DNA from 3 places in the Quisquiliibacterium sp. genome. Region 2 is predicted to be linked to each of the others. Evidence: predicted binding sites of a transcription regulator. Region 2 holds the regulator's gene; each other region holds the start of a gene.

Region 1 (4,282 bases), on a different contig from region 2:
GAATCCGGCTGGCGCAGGCGCAGCACGGGATGAGCGCCATGGTCTTCCACCGCGAAGACCTCGCCGAGCGCCTCTTGCGCAGGATTGACCACCTGACAGCCGATCAGGTCGGCCCAGTAGAACTCGCCTTCTTCGCCAGGGGGAAAGTCCGCCCGGCTCACCAGCACCTGCTCGCCCTTGAGCAGGGCTGCCGCCTCGCGGGTCTCGATGCCAACCGGCTTGGCCACCAGGGCATCGGTGTGCACCCTCACCCGCTCGATATCGAGGCAGCGGGGGGCGACAGCCTGCGCCTGGCCGGCACGGGCCTGCGCCACGAGACCGGGCTCGGCGGGTGAGGCTGTTCGACGCAGCCACCAGCGACGCGCGCCGAGCAGCACGGACTCCGGCGGCGCGCTGACGGGATCGATACGGATCCACCCCCGGATGCCATAGGTGCCGCTGACACGGCCGACCACGAGAAGGTCGGCGGGAATGGCCAGGTCGGTGGGGATGGTCAGGCCGGCAGGAGCCGACGCGGCAGCGCTCGGGGAGCCAGCCTGCGGCACGACACGACGACCGCCACGCAGCGGCGGCGCTCGGCGCACGCTCACCCGGGCGGAACTCAGGCTGCGGCCGGCGCCGCGGCGTTCTTGGCCGAGAACTCGGCCACCAGACGGGCCACGGCAGGCGAAACCTGCGCCCCATGCCCCTGCCAGTAGGTGATGCGATCAAGCGCGATCTTCAGACCAGCCTCACCCGCGGCGGCGATGGGGTTGTAGTAACCCACGCGCTCGATGAAGCGGCCGTCACGACGATTCTGCTTGTCGGTGGCCACGATGTTGTAGAACGGGCGCTTCTTCGCGCCACCGCGCGACAGGCGGATGACAACCATGCTGAACCCCTTTGCCGGGTGAATCGGGAAAACCCGAGATGATAGCGGGAAAGCGCACACCAGGGCAATTGCCACGCAACCCCTGGAGCGCGGAGGGCCGCAGGCCCGGCCATCAAGGTGCTCAGGCCGGAAACAGAGCGAGCTGGGCCGACGGCCGCAGAGGCCGGAAAGCATCGGCATGGAGCACCGGACGATCCCGGCGCAGACCCAGACGCTGGCATGCGACCTGGAACCGCAGACGGATGAGTTCGGCCCAGGGGCCTTGTCCGCGCATCCGGTGATGGAATCGGGCGTCGTTCAGGCGCTGCCGCCCACCTGCAGGCTGCGGGCGCATGTCCGCCAGACGGGCCAGCACCCGGGCCGCCCGCTGCGGGTAATGGGCGGCCAGCCAGTCCCTGAAGAGCGGATCGAGCTCCTGGGGCAGGCGCAGCACCGTGTAGTGGGCACTGCGCGCGCCAGCCTCGTGCGCCGCCTGCAGCACCTGCTCGAGTTCGGGCTCGTTCAGAAAGGGCGTGAGTGGCGCCACCATGACCCCCACGGGAATGCCGGCTCGCGAGAGCTTTCGGATGGTCTCCAGGCGCCGCCAGGGTGCCGGCGCACGCGGCTCCCAGTGCCGCGCGAGATCGGGATCGAGGGTGGTGACGGTGACATAGGCGGCAGCCTGACCCGCGGCTGCCATGGGCGCGAGCAGATCGATGTCGCGCTCGACCAGACTGGACTTGGTGATCAGGGCCAGCGGGTGCTGGCGCTCGGCCATCACCTGGATGAGCTGACGGGTGAGGCGGAACTCGCGCTCGGCGGGCTGGTAGGCATCGGTGGCGGTGCCCAGCACGATGGGCGCACAGCGGTAGCCCGGGGCATCGAGCTCGCGGGCGAGGACTTCCGGCGCGTTGACCTTGGCGAACAGGCGGGTTTCGAAGTCAAGGCCTGGCGACAGACCGACCCAGGCATGGTTGGGCCGGGCGTAGCAGTAGATGCAGCCATGCTCGCATCCGCGATAGGGATTGACCGACTGGTCGAAGAAGACGTCCGGCGACTGGTTGCGGCTGATCAGGCTGCGCGCGGTCTCGGTGGCGATACGGGTGACCGCCATCGAGGGCTCTGGGACACTCAGCCAGCCATCAGGCTCGGCCTCACGAACCTGCTGGTTGAACCGCGGCTGGGGGCTTGAAACCGCGCCGCGGCCCCGGCATACCTGCACCGCCTGCCCGGCCATGACCGAGCCGACCGGCGGCGCGGCTGCCGGGCGGGCGGGACGCAGGAAGGCGGATGCAGGGGTGTGGCTCACCCCTTGATAGTGGATGAATATCCAGTATCTGTCCAGACCCCGGCGCACCGGGGCGTGGCGTCAGAACATCGCTTCCTCGAGCGCCAGCGTACCGCTGGCGCCGTCGACGATGGCTGCGCGCAGCGACAGCGAACGCGACAGGATGTGGTCGGCATAGAAGCGAGCCGTGCCGATCTTGGCTTTCAGGAAGTCGGCGTCATCGGCACCGGCAGCCAGCTGCTGGCTGGCAGACAGCGCGGCGCGGGCCATTTGCCAGCCAGCAAGGACGGTGCCGCACAGCATGAGGTAGGGCACGCTGCCGGCATAGGTGGCCCGCGGGTCGGCCTTGCCCTGGGCAACCAGATAGTCGGCCGCTGCGCCGAGGGCGTGCGCGCCTTCTTCGAGGCGCCGCCGGATGCCACCGAGTTCACCATCGTCCGGCAGCTCGGCCAGGGTCTGCGCGACACGCCCGAGTACGCCGCGCACGGTCTGGCCGCCATCGCGCACGGTCTTGCGACCGATGAGATCGTTGGCCTGGATGGCGGTGGTGCCCTCGTAGATGGGCAGGATGCGGGCATCGCGGTAGTACTGCGCGGCGCCGGTCTCCTCGATGAAGCCCATGCCGCCATGCACCTGCACGCCCAGCGAGGTGACCTCGAGGCTCATCTCGGTGGAGAAGCCCTTGACGATCGGCACCAGGAATTCATAGAAGGCCGCGTTCGCCTTGCGGGTGTCGGCATCCGGTGACGCATGGGCGGCGTCGTAGGCGGCCGCAGCCACATAGGCGAGCGAGCGGGCGCCTTCGGTGAGCGCACGCATGGTCATGAGCATGCGGCGCACATCGGGGTGGGCGATGATCGCCACCGGCCCGGGCGAACCCTCGACCGCGCGGCTCTGCACCCGGTCGCGCGCGTACTGCACTGCCTTCTGGTAGGCGCGCTCGGCCACCGCCACGCCCTGCATGCCGACCGCGAAGCGGGCGGCGTTCATCATCACGAACATGTACTCGAGGCCGCGGTTCTCCTGGCCGACCAGCCAGCCCACCGCACCGGCCGCGGCCGCGCCACCGCCGGGCGAGGCGAGCGGAAACTTGCCGTCGCCGTAGAGCAGCACCGCGGTGGGGCTCGCCTTGATGCCGAGCTTGTGCTCGACCGAGGCGCAGTAGACATCGTTGCGCGCGCCCAGGCTGCCGTCCTGGCCGACCATGAACTTGGGCACGATGAACAGCGAGATGCCCTTGACGCCCTCGGGCGCGCCCGGCGTGCGGGCCAGCACGAGATGGACGATGTTCTCGGCCATGTCGTGCTCGCCATAGGTGATGTAGATCTTCTGGCCGAAGATCCGGTAGCTGCCATCGGGCTGCGGCTCGGCCCGGCTGCGTACCTGCGAGAGATCGGAGCCGGCCTGCGGCTCGGTGAGGTTCATGGTGCCGGTCCAGTCGCCGGCAATCATGCGCGGAATGAACAGCGCCTGCTGCTCGGGGCTGCCGGCGGTGAGCAGGGCCTCGATGGCGCCGTCGGTGAGCAGCGGGCACAGCGCAAACGACAGGTTGGCGCTGTTGAGCATCTCGATGCAGGCCGTGGCCACCAGCTTGGGCAGGTTCTGCCCACCGAAGGCCGCAGGATGCTGCACACCCTGCCAGCCGGCCTCGGCGAAACCCCGGAAGGCGTCGCGAAAGCCCGGCGTGGTGGTGACCACCCCGTCGGCAACCGAGGACGGCTGCAGGTCGCCGGTCCAGTTCAGGGGCGCGAGCACCTCGGCATTGAAGCGGGCCGATTCATGCAGCACCGCCTCGACGGTGTCGTCGGTGGCATCCTCGAAACCGGGCAGGCTGCGCACCGACGCGAGCCCGGCGAGCTCGCGCATGGTGAACAGCATGTCCTTGACCGGGGCCTGATAGCTCATGGGCAGTCTCCGCGGGGATGACCCGGATGATCAGAGGGCGGACGCCACCTCGGGCACCGCCTGGAACAGGTCGGCGACCAGGCCGTAGTCGGCCACGCCGAAGATCGGCGCCTCGGCATCCTTGTTGATGGCGACGATCACCTTGGAGTCCTTCATGCCCGCCAGGTGCTGGATGGCGCCCGAGATGCCCACCGCCACATAGAGCTGCGGCGCAACGATCTTGCCGGTCTGGCCGACCT
Region 2 (4,282 bases):
CAACGGTGTCGGCGCGCCGTGCCGGCTGGGCCTTGTCGGAGGCGATGCCCGGGGCCCGCGAACCGCCGACCTTGCCGGCGGTCGGGCCTGGGCGTCGGGGCTGCGGGCCTGCGTCCATCAGGCCATCGATGCCGGTCTGGGCGAGCGCGCTGGCCTTCTCGGGGCGATGGTCGGACTGCAGGCTCAGCCGCAGCACCCGGTCATGACCGAGCCGGGCCTGCAGCTGTTCAACCAGCCGCCCGAGGCTTTCACGAGCCTGGGCTGGGGTGGGGAACAGGGTCTGGCTGTCGGCCGGCATGGGCGCGACCGACTCGCAATCGAGCTGCAGGGTGTGCACCGGGGCGCGCAGGCGCAGCACCGACAGCTTCTCGCGCAGCAGGCTGCCCAGGCGCTGCGGGTCGGCGCTGGGATCGGCCGGGCTCAGCACGATGCTGGTGGCGGGGGCTTCGTCATGCAGGGCGTTGAGCAGGATGCGTCGAGCACCGGCATGGCGTGCGTTCAGCCAGCCGCACAGGGGGATCAGCAGCCGGTTGGCGCCGGCCAGCAGCGCTTCGGCTGTCTCGGCCTGGGCAGGCAGCTCAAGGCGGGTCGCGAAGCGCGGCGACGCGACGAACCATTCCCGAGCCTCGGGCACTCGCCCGAAGGCCCGGTCGAGTTCGGTGAGCAGTCCGGGCCCGAAACGCCGGGCCACACCGGCCCGGGGCAGCAGCGACAACTGCTTGAGGGTGTGCGCGCCCAGTGACATGAGGGCATCGCAGTACGCCGCGGTGCTGTCGAGCGCGCTGACGGGCAGCCCGGCGAGTCGGGCATTGAGGCTGGCCAGGCTGTCGGCGATCAGACCGTCCTGATGGCGGGCAAGCAGCCAGGCACCGGTGGCGGTGGGGGCGACGGCGATCTGCGGCTCGAATCCCTGGGCCTGCAGGCCGGCGCGCAGGCCTTCGATGAGGGCGGTGAGCCCGCCGAACAACCGCAGGCTGGGTTCGACCTCAAGCAGCAGGCCGCTGGCTTGTGCGGGCGTGGCACCCGGGGGCAACAGCCCGGCTGCCGGCGTGGACTGCAGGCTGACCGATGGGGTGAACTGCAGTGCCCAGGTGGCGGCCGATGTGATGGCTTCGGCCTCCAGCCGCGGGTTCTGCTCGCGCAGCAGCAGCTCGGGTGCAATGGCCAGGGCAGTGGCCTGTTTCATGCCCGATTGGACGCCTCGCGCCCGGGCCTGTTCGCAGGCGTGCAGCACCCGCAGTTGACGGCACACCGCCAGGTCTGGACGCGGCAGGCCTGCGCTCCCGGCGCTTGGCAGGGCGCGCAGGAAGACCTCGAGCGCCAGCAGGGGGAAATGGATGCCGAGCCAGAGCATGGCGGTGGTGTGGCCGAGGGCAGTCGCCTGAGTCGCCCCTGCGGCGGGCTCAGGCGCGCGGCAGCGTCAGTTGAGCGTGGCTGGTTGTCGGTGCCGCGCAGGCAGCCCTGCACCGGTGTGCGCGGTGCCCAGGCCAGCGGCAAGCGCATCGGTTGCCGACAGGCTGGCCGGGTGGCGACGCAGCCGGATGGTGGTCATCGGCTGTGGCAGGTTCAGCAGCATCGGCTGCGCCAGCACCGGGCCGCGCCGCTTGAGCACCTGCACCGAGAGCTGCTGCTCGGGGCGAGGCAGCAGCAGCAGCCGCAGCGGCGCGGGGGAGGCCTCGAACTGGGCGGCGAGCGGGCGGAACAGGAACACCGGCCCCTGTGCCGCCTGGGCGGCCAGCTGCAGGCGACGCAGGTGTTCCGGCCGTGTGCGTTCCTGCGGCAGCCAGGCCAGCAGGCAGCCGAAGCTGCCGCTCTTGAGGGACTTCTCGACTGCCCAGAGCCGGTCGGCGGCATTGGGCGCCTGGACGATCAGCAGGCGGTTGATGTCGATGCCGTGGCTTTGGAGCGCGGGGGCATAGGGAGTGTGCGGCGGGGCCAGCAGGATGATCAGCCGCTGGGCCTGGCTGAGCTGCCGCAGCAGCGGCACGAGCAGGCGCAGTTCTCCGGTGCCGGGTTCGCGACTGATGAGCTCGGTGAGCATGCCGGATGGCCAGCCGCTGCCGGGCAGCTGTGCGTCCAGCGATGCAAAGCCGCTGGGATGACCGGCCTGACCGGTGCCGCCGAGTTCATGGGCACGCCAGACGCAGGCTGGCAGGGAAGCGGGGGGCTGCATGATGCCAGGGGGTTCAGAGCGCGTGCGAGCCCCGGATCAGACCCACGCCCAGGCCCTCGATGGCGAACTCGTCATGCCGGGTGTCGAGCACGATGGGCTGGTAGTCGGGGTTCTCGGGCAGCAGCTCGACGACATGGCCGCGCTGACGCCAGCGCTTGACGGTGACATCGTCGCCCACCCGGGCGACGATGATCTGACCATTGCGGGCCTCGGTGGTGCGGCGCACCGCGAGCAGATCGCCGTCGAGGATGCCGGCATCGCGCATGCTCATGCCGCGCACCTTGAGCAGATAATCCGGGCGTTGTTCGAAGAGGGCCGGATCGAGGGCGTAGCTGGCCTCCACATGCTCCTGCGCCAGGATGGGGCTGCCCGCTGCCACCCGGCCCACCAGCGGGAGCGACAAGGCGATCTGCACCGCGCTGTGGGTGTCCTGGCGGTGTTCATCAGGCAGCAGCTTGAGCCGGATGCCCCGTGACGCACCGGCGGTGAGTTCGATGACCCCCTTGCGCGACAGGGCCTTCAGGTGTTCTTCTGCGGCGTTGGGCGAGCGGAACCCGAGACGCTGCGCGATCTCGGCCCGGGTGGGCGGGAAGCCCGTGCCGGCGATGTGTTCCCTGATGAGGGCCAGGATTTCCTGCTGGCGGGGGGTGAGTTCGCGCATTGAGGGGCCGTGGCGGAGCCGGGTGGTCATGAAGGCTGTATTTTCATACAGTCATGGCTGAACTTCAAGAAAAAAATCCTTTACCTCATGTAAAAAACATTGTCTTTCCCCAAGACGGGGGATGTGCGCTCCAACGGCTTTGTGGCACATTGAGGAGGCGCATGGTTCCGGCTCGTGCAATTTCAGAATCCACAGTCCGGTGCCAGGCTTGCATTTCCCGGTTCCTGCATTTCCCGGTTCCTTTACCTGGTTCGCCTCGAAATGCAATGTTCCGTCCAGTTTCGAGGATGATTTGATGCCCACCAAGATCTATGTCGGCAACCTGCCCTGGCGAGCCACCGACGCCCAGCTCACCCAGCTGTTCGGCGACCACGGCGAGGTCACCGATGCCCGTATCGTCACCGATCGCGAATCCGGCCGCTCACGTGGCTTCGGCTTCGTGACCATGACCAGCGCTGACGAAGCCCAGAACGCCATTCGAGCCCTCAACGGCCACTCCCTCGAAGGCCGCAGTCTCGTCGTCAACGAGGCCCGCGAGCAGCAGGGCGGTGGTGGCGGTTTCCGCCGTGGTGGTGGTGGCGGCTATGGTGGTGGTGGTGGTGGTGGCGGTGGTGGTGGTGGCGGCTACGGTGGTGGTGGTGGTGGCGGTTACGGCCGCGGTGACGGCGGTGGCGGTGGTGGCTACGGCCGCGGCGGTGGCGGTGGCGGTGGCGGTGATGGTGGCTACGGCCGCGGCGGTGGCGGCGGTGGTGAAGGCGGCGGTGGCGGCTTCGGCGGCCCCCGGCGCCCGCGGCAGTTCGGCTGACCCTTTCCTGACGGATCGCCGCGCCCTGCCCCGGGCGTGCGCGATGCTGCCCTCGGCCCTTTCCGGGCCCTGAGTCCCAGACGGTGTCCACCGTGATCGAGTCCTTCGGCGTCATCGGTGCCGGCCTGATGGGGATGGGCATGGCCGAAAGCGCGCTGCGCGGCGGCCTGCGGGTGGCGGTGCGCGACATCGATCCCGCTCGCGAACGCAAGGCGCGGGAACTCGGGTTCGCGGTGCTGGCCTCGCCGGCTGCGCTCGCCGACGCCTGCCAGGCGATGGCGCTGGTGGTGCTCGACGCCGCCCAGATCGAGACCGTGCTCCATGGCCCTGGCGGTCTGCTCGGCGCGCTCCGGCCCACCCACCTGGTGCTCCTGTGCAGCACCATCTCCCCCGAGGACAGTGCGCGCTTCTGCGCCGCGATGGCCGGCACGGGGGCCGCGGTGCTCGATGCGCCCATCTCCGGCGGACCGGCGCGTGCGCAGGCCGGCACCATGAGCATGATGCTGGCCGGTTCGCCGGTCACGCTCGCCCGCGCCGAGCCCCTGCTGGCCGTGCTTGCCGCCCGGCGTTTCCTGATCGGTGAACGGCTGGGCGATGCCGCCCGAGCCAAGCTCGTCAACAACCTCATGGCGGGCATTCACCT
Region 3 (4,282 bases), on a different contig from region 2:
TCCTGGGGATAGGTCACCGGTTCGAGCCCCTGGCGGCGGCGCAGATAGGGATGGACCATGCCGCCCTGGATGGGGCCGGGCCGCACGATGGCGACCTCGATGACCAGATCGTAGAAGCAGCGTGGGCGCAGCCGCGGCAGCATGGTCATCTGGGCGCGGGACTCGACCTGGAACACCCCGACGCTGTCGGCGCGCGAGAGCATCTCGTAGGTGGCCGGATCTTCGGCGGGAATGTCCTGGATGCGGAAGGGCTGGCCGCGGCGTTCGCCGATCAGCGTGAGCGCACGCCGGATCGCCGAGAGCATGCCCAGCGCGAGCACATCGACCTTGAGCAGACCGAGAGCATCGAGATCGTCCTTGTCCCACTGGATGACGCTGCGCCCGCTCATGGCGGCGTTCTCCACCGGCACCAGCCGGGTGAGGCGGTCTTGCGCAATCACGAAGCCGCCGCTGTGCTGCGAGAGATGCCGCGGGAAGCCGGCGAGCGTGTCGCTGAGTTCGGCCCAGTGCCGCACCAGCGGCGCCTCGGGGTTGAAGCCGTTCTCGGTCAGGCGCTGCGGGTTCAGGCCCTTGCCATCCCACCACTGCTGCGAGCGGGTGAGCCGGTCGACACGCTGGGCGTCGATGCCCAGGGCACGACCGACATCACGCAGCGCCGAGCGGATGCGGTAGGTGACCACCGTGGCCGCCAGCGCCGCCCGGTCGCGGCCGTAGCGCTGGTACAGATACTGGATGACCTCTTCGCGGCGCTGGTGCTCGAAGTCGATGTCGATGTCGGGCGGCTCGTTGCGCTCGCGGCTGATGAAGCGCTCGAAGAGCACGCTCATGCGGGCGGGATCGACCTCGGTGATGCCCAGGCAGTAGCACACCGCCGAATTGGCCGCCGAGCCGCGGCCCTGGCACAGGATGCCGCGCCCGCGCGCGAAGCGCACGATGTCGGCGACGGTGAGGAAGTAGGGCTCGTAGCGCAGCTCGGCGATCAGGGCGAGCTCATGCTCGACCTGGGCCAGCACCGCGGCCGGCGCGCCCTCGGGGTAGCGCAGCCCGATGCCCTCGAGGGTGAGGGCACGCAGCCAGCTGGCCGGGGTGTGGCCGGGCGGCACGATCTCGTGCGGGTACTCGTAGCGCAGTTCGTCGAGCGAGAAGCCGCAGCCCGCGGCCACCTCGAGGGTTTCCTCGAGCAGGGCCGGCGGATAGATCTGCGCCAGCCGCAGGCGGCTGCGCAGGTGCTGCTCGGCATTGGGCGCCATGGCGGTGCCCAGCGAGGCCAGCGGCTGGCCCAGCCGGATGGCGGTGAGGGTGTCCTGCAGCCGCTTGCGCGAGCGCACATGGAAGTGGACATCGCCGGCGGCCACCAGCCGCAGTCCGGTGCGCTCGCCGGCCTGACGCAGACGCTCGAGCAGGGCGCCATCGTGGCCGCGCAGCAGCAGCTCGGCGGCCAGCCAGGCGTGGGCGCCGAAGCGCTCGCGCAGCCAGTGCGCCTGTTGCAGCAGGCTGCGGCCCCCCGTGCCTGGCGCGGGCTGGTCGATGTCAACCAGCGCGACTGGCGGCGAGGGCACCAGCAGGGCCGAGCAACCCGGCACGCCGCCTTCGAGGTCTGAGTCCAGCAGCCGGTACTCGCCCTTGGGCGCGCGCAGGCGGGCGCGGGTGATGAGCTCGGCGAGGTGGCCGTAGCCCTCGCGCGTGCGTGCGAGCAGCACCAGCCGGGGCGGGCCGGTCTCGGGCCGGCCATGGGCCGGAGGCGGGGGCAGACCGAAGACTGCCTGCAGGCTGAACTCGGCGCCGATGATCAGCGGCAGGCCGGCCTCGCGGGCGGCAAGGTGAGCCCGTACCACGCCGGCCAGGGAGCATTCATCGGTGATGGCCAGCGCCGCATAGCCCTGCCGCAGGGCCCGCGCGACCAGCTCCTCGGCATGCGAGGCGCCCCGCAGGAAGCTGAAATTGCTGACGCAGTGCAGTTCGGCGTAGGGATGCATGACCGCTCGGACAGGTCGCGAAAATACTGTATTTAATCACAGCATTGAGTCGGCTTGTCGCGCCTCCTGGCGCTGCTGCGACCAGGTGGCCGCCGGCCTGCGGTCTGCGCCTGCGCAGCCCGCCGCCATGCCCGCGTCGCCCGGCTTGAGCAGGCTCAGCCGGCCGTCCGGCCCGGGCCACACACTGCGCTGGCCCGTCATCACGGCGGCCGTCCGCGTCCTTCCTGGAGCATCGAGTGCCGAGAATCCTGGTCGTCCATCACTCCAAGACCGGCAACACCCGCCGCATCGCCGAGGAAATCGCCGAAGGCTGCGACGCCGAGATCGAGGAGATCGTCGTGCGAGAACCCCGGCCGGGCGCCTGGGGTGACCTGCTCGACGGCCTGAAGGCGATGGCCGGTGCGCGGCCGCCGATCGCCCCGAGCCTGCGGCGGCCGGCCGACTACGATCTGGTGGTGATCGGCTCGCCGGTCTGGTGCCGCAGCGTCTGCGGCCCGGTGCGCAGCTACCTGCACGCCCACGCCGGCCAGTTCCCGGCGGTCGCCCTCTTCTGCACCAGCCGCTGGCCGGGCGGCGCGTCGGTGCTGCGCGACATGGCCGCGCTGTGTGGCCGCACGCCGGTGGCCACGCTGGCCCTGCGCGAGCACGAGATCGTCTGGCGCCAGTACGGCGCCCGGCTCGACGAGTTCCTGCGGCTGATCGGCGAGCGGCGCGCCGAGCCGCTGCTCGCGGCGCACGAGGTGCCGGCGTGAGCGGTCGCAGCCGGTGCTCGTCCCTGGCGGAGGCCGTGCGATGAACGGGCCTGTGCTCCCGCTGCCTGCCGACGCGCTTGCCCTGGTGCCGATGCGCAATGTCGTGCTGTTCCCGCAGGTGCTGCTGCCCATCACTGTCGGGCGGGTGCGCTCGATGGCGGCGGTGCGCCATGCGCTGGCGAGCGGCACCTCGCTGGGCATCGTGCTGCAGCGCGAGCCCGAGACCGACGAGCCCGGTCAGGACGGCCTCTTCGAGGTCGGCACCGTGGCGCGTGTGGCGCAGGTGGGTGATCCGCAGGGCGAGCCCCTGCACCTGATCTGCCAGGGTGTGCAGCGCATGCGCATCGCGTCCATGGTCGAGGGTCATCCCTTCCTCGCCGCGCACATCGTGCCCATCGAGGAGCCGGCGACGGTGTCCACCCGCGCCGAGGCCCTGGCGATCCAGCTGCGCGAGAAGGCCACCGAGATCCTCACCCTGCTGCCAGGGGTGCCGGCCGAACTGGCCCACTCGCTGCAGACGCCGCGCGCCCCGGGCCATCTCGCTGACATCGTCGCCGGTCTGCTCGATGCCGAGGTGGCCGAGAAGCAGCGGCTGCTCGAGACCCTGGGCGTGGACGACCGCCTGCAGCGGGTGCTCACGATCGTGATGCGTCGCATCGAGGTGCTGAGGCTGTCGCAGGAGATCCGCGATCGCACCCGCGAACAGATCGACGATCGCGAGCGCCGCTTCCTGCTGCGCGAGCAGCTGCAGACCATCCAGAAGGAGCTCGGTGAGGCCGGTGACGGCGACGAGGACACCCGCCAGCTCGAGGAGGCGATCGCCCGGGTGGGCATGCCCGCCGATGTGCAGGTCCATGCCCGCAAGGAGCTCGGCCGGCTGCGCCGCAGCAGCGAGTCCTCCGGCGAGCACGCCATGCTGCGCACCTATCTCGAGTGGCTCACCGAGCTGCCCTGGGCCGAGCCGGCCGAGGCGCCGATCGACCTGGTCAAGGCGCGGCAGATCCTCGATGCCGACCACCACGGCCTGGAGCGCATCAAGCAGCGCATCATCGAGTTCCTGGCGGTGCGCAAGCTCAATCCCACCGGCCGCGCGCCCATCCTGTGTTTTGCCGGGCCGCCCGGGGTGGGCAAGACCTCGCTTGGCCAGAGCATCGCGCGCGCGCTGCAGCGGCCCTTCGTGCGGGTGTCGCTCGGCGGGGTGCATGACGAGGCCGAGATCCGCGGCCATCGGCGCACCTACATCGGGGCCCTGCCCGGCAACCTGGTGCAGGGCCTGCGCAAGGCCGGCTCCCGTGACTGCGTGATGATGCTCGACGAGGTCGACAAGCTCTCGGCCAGCGCTCACGGCGATCCCTCGGCCGCGCTGCTCGAGGTGCTCGATCCCGAGCAGAACGGCAGCTTCCGCGACAACTACCTGGGCATGCCCTTCGACCTCAGCCGGGTGGTGTTCATCGCCACCGCCAATGTCATGGACCATGTGCCCGCCGCCGTGCGCGACCGCATGGAGGTGATCGAGCTGCCCGGCTACACGCAGGAGGAGAAGCTGCAGATCGC

Evidence for each region. Region 2 encodes LexA, which represses DNA repair genes until DNA is damaged. Its sites were predicted from a motif close to ACTGTATNNNNATACAGT; they were not measured.
Region 1: AC2H6A_RS09260 (PA0069 family radical SAM protein) is a predicted target of LexA. The motif match lies at 2,168-2,185, and genes of this name have one in related genera.
Region 3: AC2H6A_RS07415 (error-prone DNA polymerase) is a predicted target of LexA. The motif match lies at 2,002-2,019, and genes of this name have one in related genera.

What each region holds. Positions count from the first base shown of each region.
Region 1 covers NZ_CEXFHW010000065.1:6,733-11,014, forward strand. The annotation lists gene rimM (ribosome maturation factor RimM) at 1-590, opposite strand, end outside; gene rpsP (30S ribosomal protein S16) at 602-871, opposite strand; gene AC2H6A_RS09260 (PA0069 family radical SAM protein) at 993-2,087, opposite strand; gene AC2H6A_RS09265 (acyl-CoA dehydrogenase) at 2,220-4,043, opposite strand; gene AC2H6A_RS09270 (electron transfer flavoprotein subunit alpha/FixB family protein) at 4,074-4,282, opposite strand, start outside.
Region 2 covers NZ_CEXFHW010000019.1:14,016-18,297, forward strand. The annotation lists gene AC2H6A_RS04005 (Y-family DNA polymerase) at 1-1,354, opposite strand, end outside; gene imuA (translesion DNA synthesis-associated protein ImuA) at 1,421-2,173, opposite strand; gene lexA (transcriptional repressor LexA) at 2,187-2,834, opposite strand; gene AC2H6A_RS04020 (RNA recognition motif domain-containing protein) at 3,130-3,639, shown strand; gene AC2H6A_RS04025 (NAD(P)-dependent oxidoreductase) at 3,723-4,282, shown strand, end outside.
Region 3 covers NZ_CEXFHW010000046.1:2,384-6,665, reverse strand. The annotation lists gene AC2H6A_RS07415 (error-prone DNA polymerase) at 1-1,976, opposite strand, end outside; gene AC2H6A_RS07410 (flavodoxin family protein) at 2,213-2,728, shown strand; gene lon (endopeptidase La) at 2,769-4,282, shown strand, end outside.